DNA from 3 places in the Arthrobacter russicus genome. Region 1 is predicted to be linked to each of the others. Evidence: riboswitches for the same ligand, from Rfam matches in the RefSeq annotation. Region 1 holds a riboswitch; each other region holds the start of a gene.

The links. A riboswitch is a leader RNA that binds a small molecule or an ion and turns the genes downstream of it on or off. The one in region 1 is predicted to bind thiamine pyrophosphate.
Region 2: it holds a riboswitch for thiamine pyrophosphate, as region 1 does, so the genes downstream of both, JOE69_RS11400 (ECF transporter S component) here and thiC (phosphomethylpyrimidine synthase ThiC) in region 1, are expected to answer to the same signal.
Region 3: it holds a riboswitch for thiamine pyrophosphate, as region 1 does, so the genes downstream of both, thiD (bifunctional hydroxymethylpyrimidine kinase/phosphomethylpyrimidine kinase) here and thiC (phosphomethylpyrimidine synthase ThiC) in region 1, are expected to answer to the same signal.

Annotation. Positions count from the first base shown of each region.
Region 1 covers NZ_JAVDQF010000001.1:496,222-499,577, reverse strand. Annotated here, with positions in the region: gene JOE69_RS02360 (endonuclease domain-containing protein) at 1-132, opposite strand, end outside; gene thiC (phosphomethylpyrimidine synthase ThiC) at 251-2,011, opposite strand; TPP riboswitch at 2,010-2,120, opposite strand; gene JOE69_RS02350 (GNAT family N-acetyltransferase) at 2,175-2,684, shown strand; gene JOE69_RS02345 (hypothetical protein) at 2,764-3,192, shown strand.
Region 2 covers NZ_JAVDQF010000001.1:2,446,798-2,450,153, forward strand. Annotated here, with positions in the region: gene JOE69_RS11385 (CshA/CshB family fibrillar adhesin-related protein) at 1-345, shown strand, start outside; gene JOE69_RS11390 (hypothetical protein) at 358-828, shown strand; gene JOE69_RS11395 (DUF4235 domain-containing protein) at 838-1,098, shown strand; TPP riboswitch at 1,203-1,314, shown strand; gene JOE69_RS11400 (ECF transporter S component) at 1,356-2,018, shown strand; gene JOE69_RS11405 (ABC transporter ATP-binding protein) at 2,021-3,356, shown strand, end outside.
Region 3 covers NZ_JAVDQF010000001.1:367,808-371,163, reverse strand. Annotated here, with positions in the region: gene JOE69_RS01720 (Rne/Rng family ribonuclease) at 1-968, shown strand, start outside; TPP riboswitch at 1,086-1,186, shown strand; gene thiD (bifunctional hydroxymethylpyrimidine kinase/phosphomethylpyrimidine kinase) at 1,174-2,688, shown strand; gene rplU (50S ribosomal protein L21) at 2,959-3,267, shown strand; gene rpmA (50S ribosomal protein L27) at 3,306-3,356, shown strand, end outside.

The sequences.
Region 1 (3,356 bases):
TACTCGAAGACCCCGGCTGGGGATCTCCAAGTCCTGAGCGGTGGAGCGGGACCGGGGGACGCCCAGATTTCTAGCTTGTGCCAGAGTGAAGGCGGGTAGTGGAAGATTTTCCGGAAGCAGCCTGCGTCTCATCGCTCCAGGTTGGAGCGCAACACTGACGTTTTCTTCGACTTGGGCGCAGTTGAGCGGGGTTCTGTGGATAAGCACCCGGCTCAACTGCGCCCAAGTCAGGTCAAGACCGGAATCCTGGTTAGGGTTGGGCTTCCGAGTAGATCTCCTTGCCGGCGGCGACAAACTCCTCGGACTTGGCCCGCAATCCGGCCTGCATCTCCTCGATCGATGCCACCAGCGTCGCCTGTTCCGTAGCGCCGCCGAACTCGGCCCGGATATCTTGGGAAATCCGCATCGAGCAGAACTTCGGCCCGCACATGGAGCAGAAGTGCGCGGTCTTCGCCGGTTCGGCGGGCAAGGTCTCGTCGTGGAAGGCCTCCGCCGTCGCCGGGTCCAGCGAAAGCGAGAATTGGTCCTTCCAGCGGAACTCGAATCGCGCCTTGGACAAGGCGTCGTCGCGCAGATGTGCGCCCGGATGCCCCTTGGCCAAGTCCGCCGCGTGCGCCGCGATCTTGTAGGTGATCACACCGGTCTTCACATCGTCCTTGTTCGGCAGGCCCAAGTGTTCCTTCGGCGTGACGTAGCAGAGCATAGCGGTGCCGTAGCGGGCGATTTCGGTCGCGCCGATCGCCGAGGTGATGTGGTCATAGCCCGGCGCGATGTCGGTCACCAGTGGGCCGAGCGTGTAGAACGGCGCACCTTTGCACAGCTCTTGCTGGCGTTCTACATTCTCCCGGACCAGATGGAACGGAATGTGCCCGGGGCCTTCCACCATCACCTGCACGTCGAATTCCCAGGCCCGGGCGGTCAGCTCGGCCAAAGTATCTAGCTCCGCGAACTGTGCGGCGTCGTTCGCATCCGCGGTGGCACCCGGCCGCAGCCCGTCGCCCAAGGAGAAGGCGACGTCGTACTGGGCGAAGATCTCGCACAGCTCGTCATAGTGCGTGTAGAGGAAGTTTTCCTGATGATGCGCCAAGCACCAGCCGGCCATAATCGAGCCACCGCGCGAAACAATCCCGGTCACCCGATTCGCGGTGAGCGGTACATAACGCAGCAATACCCCGGCGTGAATCGTCATGTAATCCACGCCCTGCTCGCACTGCTCAATCACGGTGTCCCGGAAGATTTCCCAGGTCAGCGCGGAGGCATCACCGTTGACCTTCTCCAGCGCCTGGTAGATCGGCACGGTGCCGATCGGCACGGGGGAGTTGCGGATGATCCACTCGCGCGTGGTGTGAATGTCATCGCCGGTGGAAAGGTCCATCACGGTGTCCGCGCCCCAGCGGGTGGCCCACTGCATTTTGTCGACTTCCTCAGCAATCGACGAGGTCACGGCGGAGTTGCCGATATTGGCATTGATCTTCACCAAAAATGCCTTGCCGATGATCATCGGCTCCGATTCCGGGTGATTGATGTTGTTCGGGATGATTGCCCGGCCGGCCGCGACTTCGGAGCGCACCAGTTCCACCTCGCAGCCCTCGCGCAGCGCGACGAACTGCATTTCCTTGGTCACGACGCCGGCGCGTGCGTAATGCATTTGGGTCACCCGCCGGCCGGGCAGGGCACGCCGAGGTTCCGGCTTGGCGCCCTGCCATTCCGCTGAAGCCGCACCGCGCCGGACCGCTGAGCGGCCGTCGTCGGACAAGTCGCGACGCCGGCCCGGATAGGTTTCCACGTCGCCGCGGGCGGCAACCCACTCAGCGCGCAGCGGCGGCAGACCGCGCACCGGATCGCTGCCAGGTCCTGCGGTGCGATAAGTCACGAAGTCCGGATTGGGCCCCTCCGGCGAATCGTCCAAAGCTATCCGGGTGACCGGGACGCGCAGCTCGCCGGCTTCGAGGAAGCCGAGCGAATGGGCTGGGTGATTGTTGCCGGAATCGTGAATCTGGGCAGCAGACATGATGGTGTTTCCTACTTCCTTCGCCGGAATGACCCGGACAGGTTCGAACGGTCGCAGGCGGTATCGGCCTGATCTCAGCCCTTTGCCAAGGGCACCCGTGTGGATGATCCGAGGTTAGCAGATCCGGCTCGGCGGTGGCCGATCCGGGGGATAGGATCCAGCCATGGAATTTAGTATCCGGACTGCCGAGGAGGCAGACTACCCGCAGCTGCCGGGGATCGAGAGCGCAGCGGACTCGGTGATGGGCCTGTCAAGGCTGCCTGCGGCGAGCAGTGCGGAAGAATACCGCGCCGGATTGCACGTGCTGCTCGCGGAACGGTCGGGCCAGCTATTGGGCCTGGCCAAACTGGACGAGGTCGACGGGCAGGCGCATCTGGAGCAGATCTCGGTGCTGCCGGAAGCCGCGGGGCAGGGGATCGGCAGAGCGTTGATCGAGACGGCCAAGAACTGGGCGCGGACCGCAGGCTACCGCCGGATGACCTTGTGCACCTTTCGCGATGTGCCGTTCAATGCGCCGTTTTACGCGAGATGCGGGTTCCGCGTCGTCGAGCCGGGTACGCCCGGGTTGCGGCAACTGCGCGAGCACGAGCAGGCGCTGGGGCTGGACGCGCTCGGCGCGCGGGTGGCGATGGCCGCGGAATTGCTTTCCGAACAGCCCGCCCGGCGTGCTTGAACCGCTGCGAAGTCCGGCTAGTCTTGACTCAACAGGGGCCCGAACCCAGAGCCCCGGACCACCGGCGGAAGGCCATGCCATGTCCACTAACCAGTTGTTCATCGCAACCCACCACGAAGCCAGCCGCTACGCACGCGACGGCGGGCCGAAGCCCAAGCAGTTGCTCGACCTGGGCGAAGCAACCGATCTCGATCTGGAAGTACTGGGCGAATTGGCGGTCAAGACGGTGCACGCCACGGGCACCGAGACTGCGCTCGGCATGGTCGACGTCGACCTGGACCATCTGATGGTGCTTCCGGATGCCTTGGCCGAGGTCCTCGCCGAATTGCCGACGCTGGAAGACCAGGAAGAAGTTTCCGAACTCGCCGCGGCATGGGCGGCAACCGAAGAATTCGCCACCACGCCGGCCGTCGCCGAGCCCCTTTTGCGCAGCATCGCATCGATGGCGGGCCAGGTGGTCGCAGCCGACGAGGACGCGCGGTTGGCGCTGTATTACATCACCGTGTGAAGTTCGCGCTGCGCGGAACCATCTGGCATAATGAACAGGTACTCGATCCGCATGGCCCCTCTCTCCGTGCGCGCATTGTGTCCTTCAGAACCCTCAGATCGGCCCGCCCCACGGGAGCGTGACACAGGGTTCGACCCGTTTCAGAAACAGGAGTGACCACAAAA
Region 2 (3,356 bases), 2.0 Mb from region 1:
GGAATCTCGGTCGACTGCCCGGTCAGCCAGTTGGCTCCGGGACAGTCCACGACCTGTACTTCGGCGCCGTACCAGGTGACTGCGGCCGACGTCGACGCCGGTGCGGTGTCGAACGTCGCCACGGCCAGGGTGAGCAGCGGCAGCAGCGGCGGGCAGAAGCTCACGTCGGATCCGGCCTCGGTGAAAACCGGACTGGACCCGAAACCGACTCCGCCCACACCGCCGGTGGAACCATTGCCGAATACCGGCGTCAGCAACCTCTGGATCATCGGGTTGGGAGCGTTGATCATCGTGATCGGTGCGATCCTGCTGTTCCTGGGAGCGCGCCGGCGCCGTAGGAACTGAACCAAGGGGAATATGAACAAGCACCGCAAACCGTCTCTGCTCATCGCCGCCGTGGCTGCGGCCGGTCTGGCCTTGGCCGGCTGCACGCCGTCGTCGGACGGGTCTTCTGACGGGTCCTCCTCGGCGCTCGCCCCGGCGCCGAGCACGCAAGCCAGCCAAGGCGTGATCTCGCCGGTGCTGCCGCCGGTGCCGGAGCTGGACGGGGCGCAGGGCATCCGCTCCAGCATCACTTTGGACCAATGCGGGATGGCAGCGGGCCCGGTGACAGCCGCCGGCCAAGCGACCAATGGCGCCGGCTCGGCGACCGACATCGTGATCGCGGTGGATTGGGCCACGGCCAGTTCGGACGTGGTGGCGCGCGGCGTCGCCGTGCTCAAAGCGGTGGCTCCCGGGGCCACCGTGCCGTGGAGCGTCAAAGCCCAACTGGATTACCAGGGCGCCGTGAATTGCATCCCCAACGCGCAGGCCGGAAAGCTCAAGTAGGCTAGGGACATGAATCTGATCTTCAAGCTTCTGGCCGCCGGAATCAGCTTCGGCGCGGGGTTCGCCGCCAACAAGGTCGTGGACACGGTGTGGACCAAAACCACCGGAAACCCTCCGCCCAAAGACGGCGAGAACCTGGAGCACAGCCTCCGCTCGGCGTTGATTTTCGCGGTGGTTTCCGCGACCGTGGCCGCGATCATCCAAACCCTGACCGGGCGCGGGGCGCAGCGGGCCATCGCCAGATTCAACCAGTCCCGCGACCTGACCTGAACGCCTCCCACCGGGCGGCCAGATCTGCAGGCCAAATCGGCTTTATAAGCTGCAGAGCTGGCCACTCAACGTTGGGTGCGACGCGGGTGTAAACTTGCACAGCAATCAAACGACAGGGGAGCGCCGCCGCAAGGCGGGCGCTGAGAGTGCGGATAGCCGCAGACCCTCGAACCTGATCCGGTTAGTACCGGCGAAGGGAGTCGAGTGCTCTTCGGCGTGTCACCGTACACGCCGCCCCTCCTGAAAAGGAGGACAGTATGGCGAACGAGCAATCCGGGGCGGCCAATACCGCAAACAATTCCGCCGGTCCGCAGTCTTCTGCGCAGAAATCCCTTGCCCAGCGCAGCCGTTGGCGAGTGGTGGACATCGTGGTTGCGGCGGTGCTGGGCGTCGCCGTCGGAGTGGTCTTCTGGGCCTGGTCGGCGCTCTACGGCCCGGTTTCGATCGCCTTCGCGGCGTTCCCGCCGCTGGGCGGGCTCTACGGCGGCGGTTGGCTGATCGCGGGCGTGATCGGCGGGCTGGTGATTCGCAAACCGGGCGCCGCATTGTTCTGCGAACTGATCGCGGCCGCCGTCGAAGGCGTTCTGGGCACGCATTTCGGCATGACTGTGCTGCTTTCCGGACTGGTCCAAGGACTCGGCGCCGAGTTCGGCTTCGCGCTGTTTCGCTACCGCCGGTTCAATCTGCCGCCGGCTCTGCTCGCCGGGGCTCTGGCCGGCGCGGCGATGGGCCTCAACGACAACCTGATTTCCAATGTGGCGTGGGAGTTCAGCTGGAAAGTCCTCTACTTCGGCTTTGCCGTGGTCTCCGGCATGGTCATCGCCGGCCTGGTTTCCTGGCTGATCACCCGGGGGCTGGCCCGCACCGGCGCGTTGGCCAATCTGGCGTCGCGGCGGGCCGCCGGCGAACCAGCGTTCTGAGTATGCCGAAGCGCCCGTCCGCACGGACGGCTGCCTCGGTGGCCCCGCTGGGGCTCCGGGCCGAAGGGTGGGGCTGGCAGCACGCCGACCGGTCGCAGCCGGCGGTGCGCGGCCTTGACTTGCAGATCGACCCCGGCGAGCGGGTTTTGCTGCTCGGACCCTCCGGTGCCGGGAAGTCCACTTTCCTGCATGCTGCTGCGGGGCTGCTCGGCGACGAACTGGATGCCGAAGAGTTCGGATCCTTGCTGCTGGACGGCGCGGCGCCGGCCCGGCAGCGGGGTCGGGTGGGGCTCATGCAGCAGGACCCGGATGCCCAGGTGGTGCTGTCCCGGATCGGCGACGATGTGGCATTCGGGGCAGAAAACCTGGCGGTTCCCCGCGAGCTGATCTGGCCGCGGGTGCGGGCCGCGCTGGATGCGGTGGGCCTGGAACTGCCCTTGGACCAGGCCACGGGGAAGCTCTCCGGCGGTCAGAAGCAACGATTGGGCCTGGCCGGTCTGCTCGCGATGCAGCCCGGTCTGTTGCTGTTGGACGAGCCGACGGCGAATCTCGATCCGGCCGGTGTGCTCGACGTGCGCGATGCGGTGCTCCGCTCGGTGGAACGCAGCGGAGCCACTTTGGTCGTGGTCGAACACCGGGTCGCCGTGTGGTTGGAAGTCGTCGACCGCATCGTGGTGCTGGGCGGTCCGGGGCAAGGCGTGCTGTTCGACGGCGCGCCGGAAAAAATCCTGGACGACCGGTTCCAGGCGCGTGCCTCACTGCGTGCGGCGGGAGTCTGGTTGCCCGGCGAAGTGCCGGCCACCCGGCCGGTGCAGGATACCCAGTCCGGCCCTCCGGCCGAAGCCCTGATGCAAGCGGCCGGCCTCGCGGTGTCCCGGCAGGGTGCTACCGCATCGCGGCGCGGCCGACGCCGCGGGAAGGCCAGCCGGGCCGTCGCGCCGGCCGCGGCGCAGATCGACCTGGCGATCCACGCCGGTCAGTCCTTGACGATCACCGGCCGCAACGGATCTGGGAAATCCACCCTTGCCCTGACCCTGGGCGGACTGCTGTCCCCGGCCGCAGGGACGTTGCAGGCCGGGCCCGGTCTGGCCGCTGGCGCCGGGCCGGACCCGATCGACTGGAGCGGCGCCGAACTGATCGAACGGATCGGCACGGTCTTCCAAGAGCCGGAGCACCAATTCGTCACCGGGACGGTGGCCGAGGAACTGGCTTTCGGCCCGCGGCTGCTGGGCCGTGGCGCCGAGCGGGTGGATGAACTCCTGGAGCGGCTGCGCTTGACCGGGCTCCGCGATGCCAACCCCTATACCCTGTCCGGCGGCGAGAAGCGCCGGCTTTCGG
Region 3 (3,356 bases), 130 kb from region 1:
ACCTCGAAGAAACGGTGACCAAGAACAACTTGGAAGCGGCCGAAGAGGTCGTCCGGCAGCTGCGTCTGCGCGACATCGGCGGCATCATCGTGATCGACTTCATCGACATGGTGCTCGAGTCGAACCGCGATTTGGTGCTGCGCCGCTTGGTCGAGTGTTTGGGCCGGGACCGGACCAAACACCAGGTCGCCGAGGTGACCTCGCTCGGCCTGATCCAAATGACCCGAAAACGGATGGGCACCGGTTTGCTCGAAGTATTCGGCGAGCAGTGCGAAGCCTGTGCCGGCCGCGGCGTGGTCACCCATGACGAACCGGTCGAACACCGTCGGGCGACCCATGCGATCGCTGCGGAACAGCACAGTCCGCGGGCCGAGAACCAACGGCCCAGCCGGGGCGAACGCAAGCGCAATCGGAACCGGCAGCAAGCCCAGGCTGAGCCGGAGGCCGTGGTCGAGGAACTCAGCGAGGCGGAACGCGAAGCCAAAGCCTCGGCTGCGCGGGCTGCGCTGGCCAATATCGCGGCGGCCGCCCAAGCTGCTCACCACGAGCAACCGGACGACGCCGCAGAGCCTGCGCACGACCCGGCCGCGGTGCTGACCATCGGCGGCGAGACCGTGGAAATTCCGCGTGGTCACCTGGATGAGGCGCCCCGGAAGCCGGACCTCACCTTGGACGGCTTGGCCGATGTGTTCGATCACCTGAAGCCCCAGCAGCCGGCCGAGCAACCGGAGCGGGAAGCAATCGAATCCGAGCCGAAAACTTCGGGTGGCCGTCGTCCGCGACGGCATCGGGCCGCGGGTCGGGCCCAGGGCGCGGCGGGCAGCAATGAGATTCAGTCGATCGAGAGCGAACCGCACGGCGGAGCGATCTCGGCTCCGCCTGCCTCGGCGAAGCGCGCGGCGGAAAAGAAGCCTGCCGCGGCTGAGCCGATGATCCTCGGCGTCGGGGTACCGGCTTCGGAGCTCTAGTTCTGCGGCGGGCCGCTTTGCGGAGCCGCACGCGATAGAAGATGGCTTCGGGTTAGCAGGAGAGCAGGTTTTCTTGCTAACCCGAAGCCATCTTGCTCTCCGAAACCGGTAGGCTGAGTAGCTGACACGGGGTGCCAGGCCAGCAGGGCCGGCTGAGATCAGATACCCGTTGAACCTGTCCGGTTAATTCCGGCGGAGGGATGTCATGGTTGTTTCTGCTGCCGCATTGCCCACCCGTACCGCAACGGATTCACCGGTTGCCACCGCGATTCCGCGAATCTTGTCGATCGCCGGTTCGGACCCTTCCGGCGGTGCCGGAATCCAAGCGGATCTGAAGAGCATTTCGGCGCTCGGCGGCTACGGCATGGCCGCGGTCACCGCTTTGACTGCGCAAAACACACACGGAGTCCGTGCCGTGCACGTGCCGCCGGCGGGGTTCCTGCGCAGTCAATTGCAGGCGATCAGCGATGACATCGAACTGGATGCGGTGAAGATCGGCATGCTGGCTGATTCCCAGGTGATCGGCGTGGTCCGCGATTGGTTGCGCGAACACCGCCCGCCGGTCATCGTGCTGGACCCGGTGATGGTCGCCTCCAGCGGGGACCGGCTGCTCGACGCCGAGGCCGAGGACGCTTTGCGCGAGCTGGTCCACTTGGCGGATCTGGTGACGCCGAATCTTCCGGAACTCGGCGTGCTGATGCGCGAAGCGGAGCCGGGTGACTGGGCTGCGGCCGTGCGCATGGCGCAGCAATTGGCGGATGCCCAGCAGACCCGGGTGCTGCTCAAGGGCGGTCACCTGAGCGCCGGGCCGGCACGGGACGCACTGCTGGTGCCGGGGGAGCAGCCGGTGGTGGTCGAGCTGCCCAGGCTGCAGACCACCAACACGCACGGCACCGGCTGCTCGTTTTCCGCGGCGATCGCCACCTGCCAGGCGCGCAACGGCGATTGGGGGCAGAGTTTGGCCGAGGCAAAAGACTGGTTGCATACGGCGGTGGCCCGGGGCGCGGAGCTGCGCGTTGGCAGCGGGCTCGGGCCGGTGCACCACTTCCACCGTTGGCACCCGGAGCCGGTGACCGACGACTGGTGGCGCCGGATCGAACCGATCCGGGCCGGCATCCTGGAGTTGCCCTTCATCCGGGGACTCGCTGCCGGGACGCTTCCGGAGCCGGAATTCTCCTACTATCTGGCGCAGGACGCCCGCTATCTGAACGGCTATTCCCGGGCACTGGCCAGGGCCAGTGCCTTGGCTCCCGACGAACGGCAACAGGCGTTCTGGGCGCGCGGCGCGGCGAATTGCCTGGACGTCGAGGCCGAGTTGCACCGCACCTGGTTGCAAAAGCACCCCGCCTCGCCGTTGGAGGGCCCGGTCACGAAAAAGTACGTGGACCATTTGTTGGCAGCCAGTGGCAGCAGCTATGCGGTCCTGGTTGCGGCTGTGCTGCCTTGCTACTGGCTGTATTCCTGGGTCGGCAAAGAGTTGGCGGCCTCGCGCAGCCTGATCGACCCGCATCCTTACGGGGCCTGGCTGGACACCTATGCCGATGAGGATTTCGCCGCTGCGACCGAACAGGCGATCGAATTCGCGGCCATGGCCGCGGCCCGGGTCGACGGCGCAGAACGCGAGCTGATGTGGCAGGCGTTCCAGGCCGCGAGCGAGTACGAGCTGGAATTCTTCGACGCGCCGCGCGCCGCGCTTGGTCAGGCCGGAAGCGGCCGGTAGTATGGACAGGCACGGTTAGCCGTGCAAGCCACTCGGGCCGGGGACTATTCCGTCGGCCAGGAGCCGTGCATTTGCGGTGTGAACGTCCTATGGCGTATTCTGGACTGTCGGTGCATACGCCGTTATTGGGTCGCGTCTTTCGCAGTGAACATCACCGCGAAGATGCTCAGATTCCCTCGGCGAGTGGCACAAGCAGATCCTGGGAACATCCGTGAACAGTATCCGCACGCAAACTTTAGTTTTTAAACGTCGAGAGAAGTGAGTTACCCAGTGGTGTACGCGATTGTCCGCGCAGGCGGCCGCCAAGAGAAGGTTTCCGTCGGAGACTTCGTGACCCTGAACCGCGTCCCCGGTGGAGTCGGCAGCACCATTGAGTTGCCTGCCGTGCTCCTGGTCGATGGTGAGAAAATCACCTCCGATGCCAAGGACCTGGCCAAGATCAAGGTCAAGGCTGAAATCCTCGAAGACCTCCGTGGTCCGAAGATCGTCATCCAGAAGTTCAAGAACAAGACCGGTTACAAGAAGCGCCAGGGCCACCGCCAGTCGCTGACCAAGGTCAAAGTCACCTCCATCGCGTAACCCCGACGGCATCGAAGAATTAAGGCAGGTCAAGGAAAATGGCACATAAAAAGGGCGCGAGTTCCACTCGCAACGGTCGCGATTCCAAC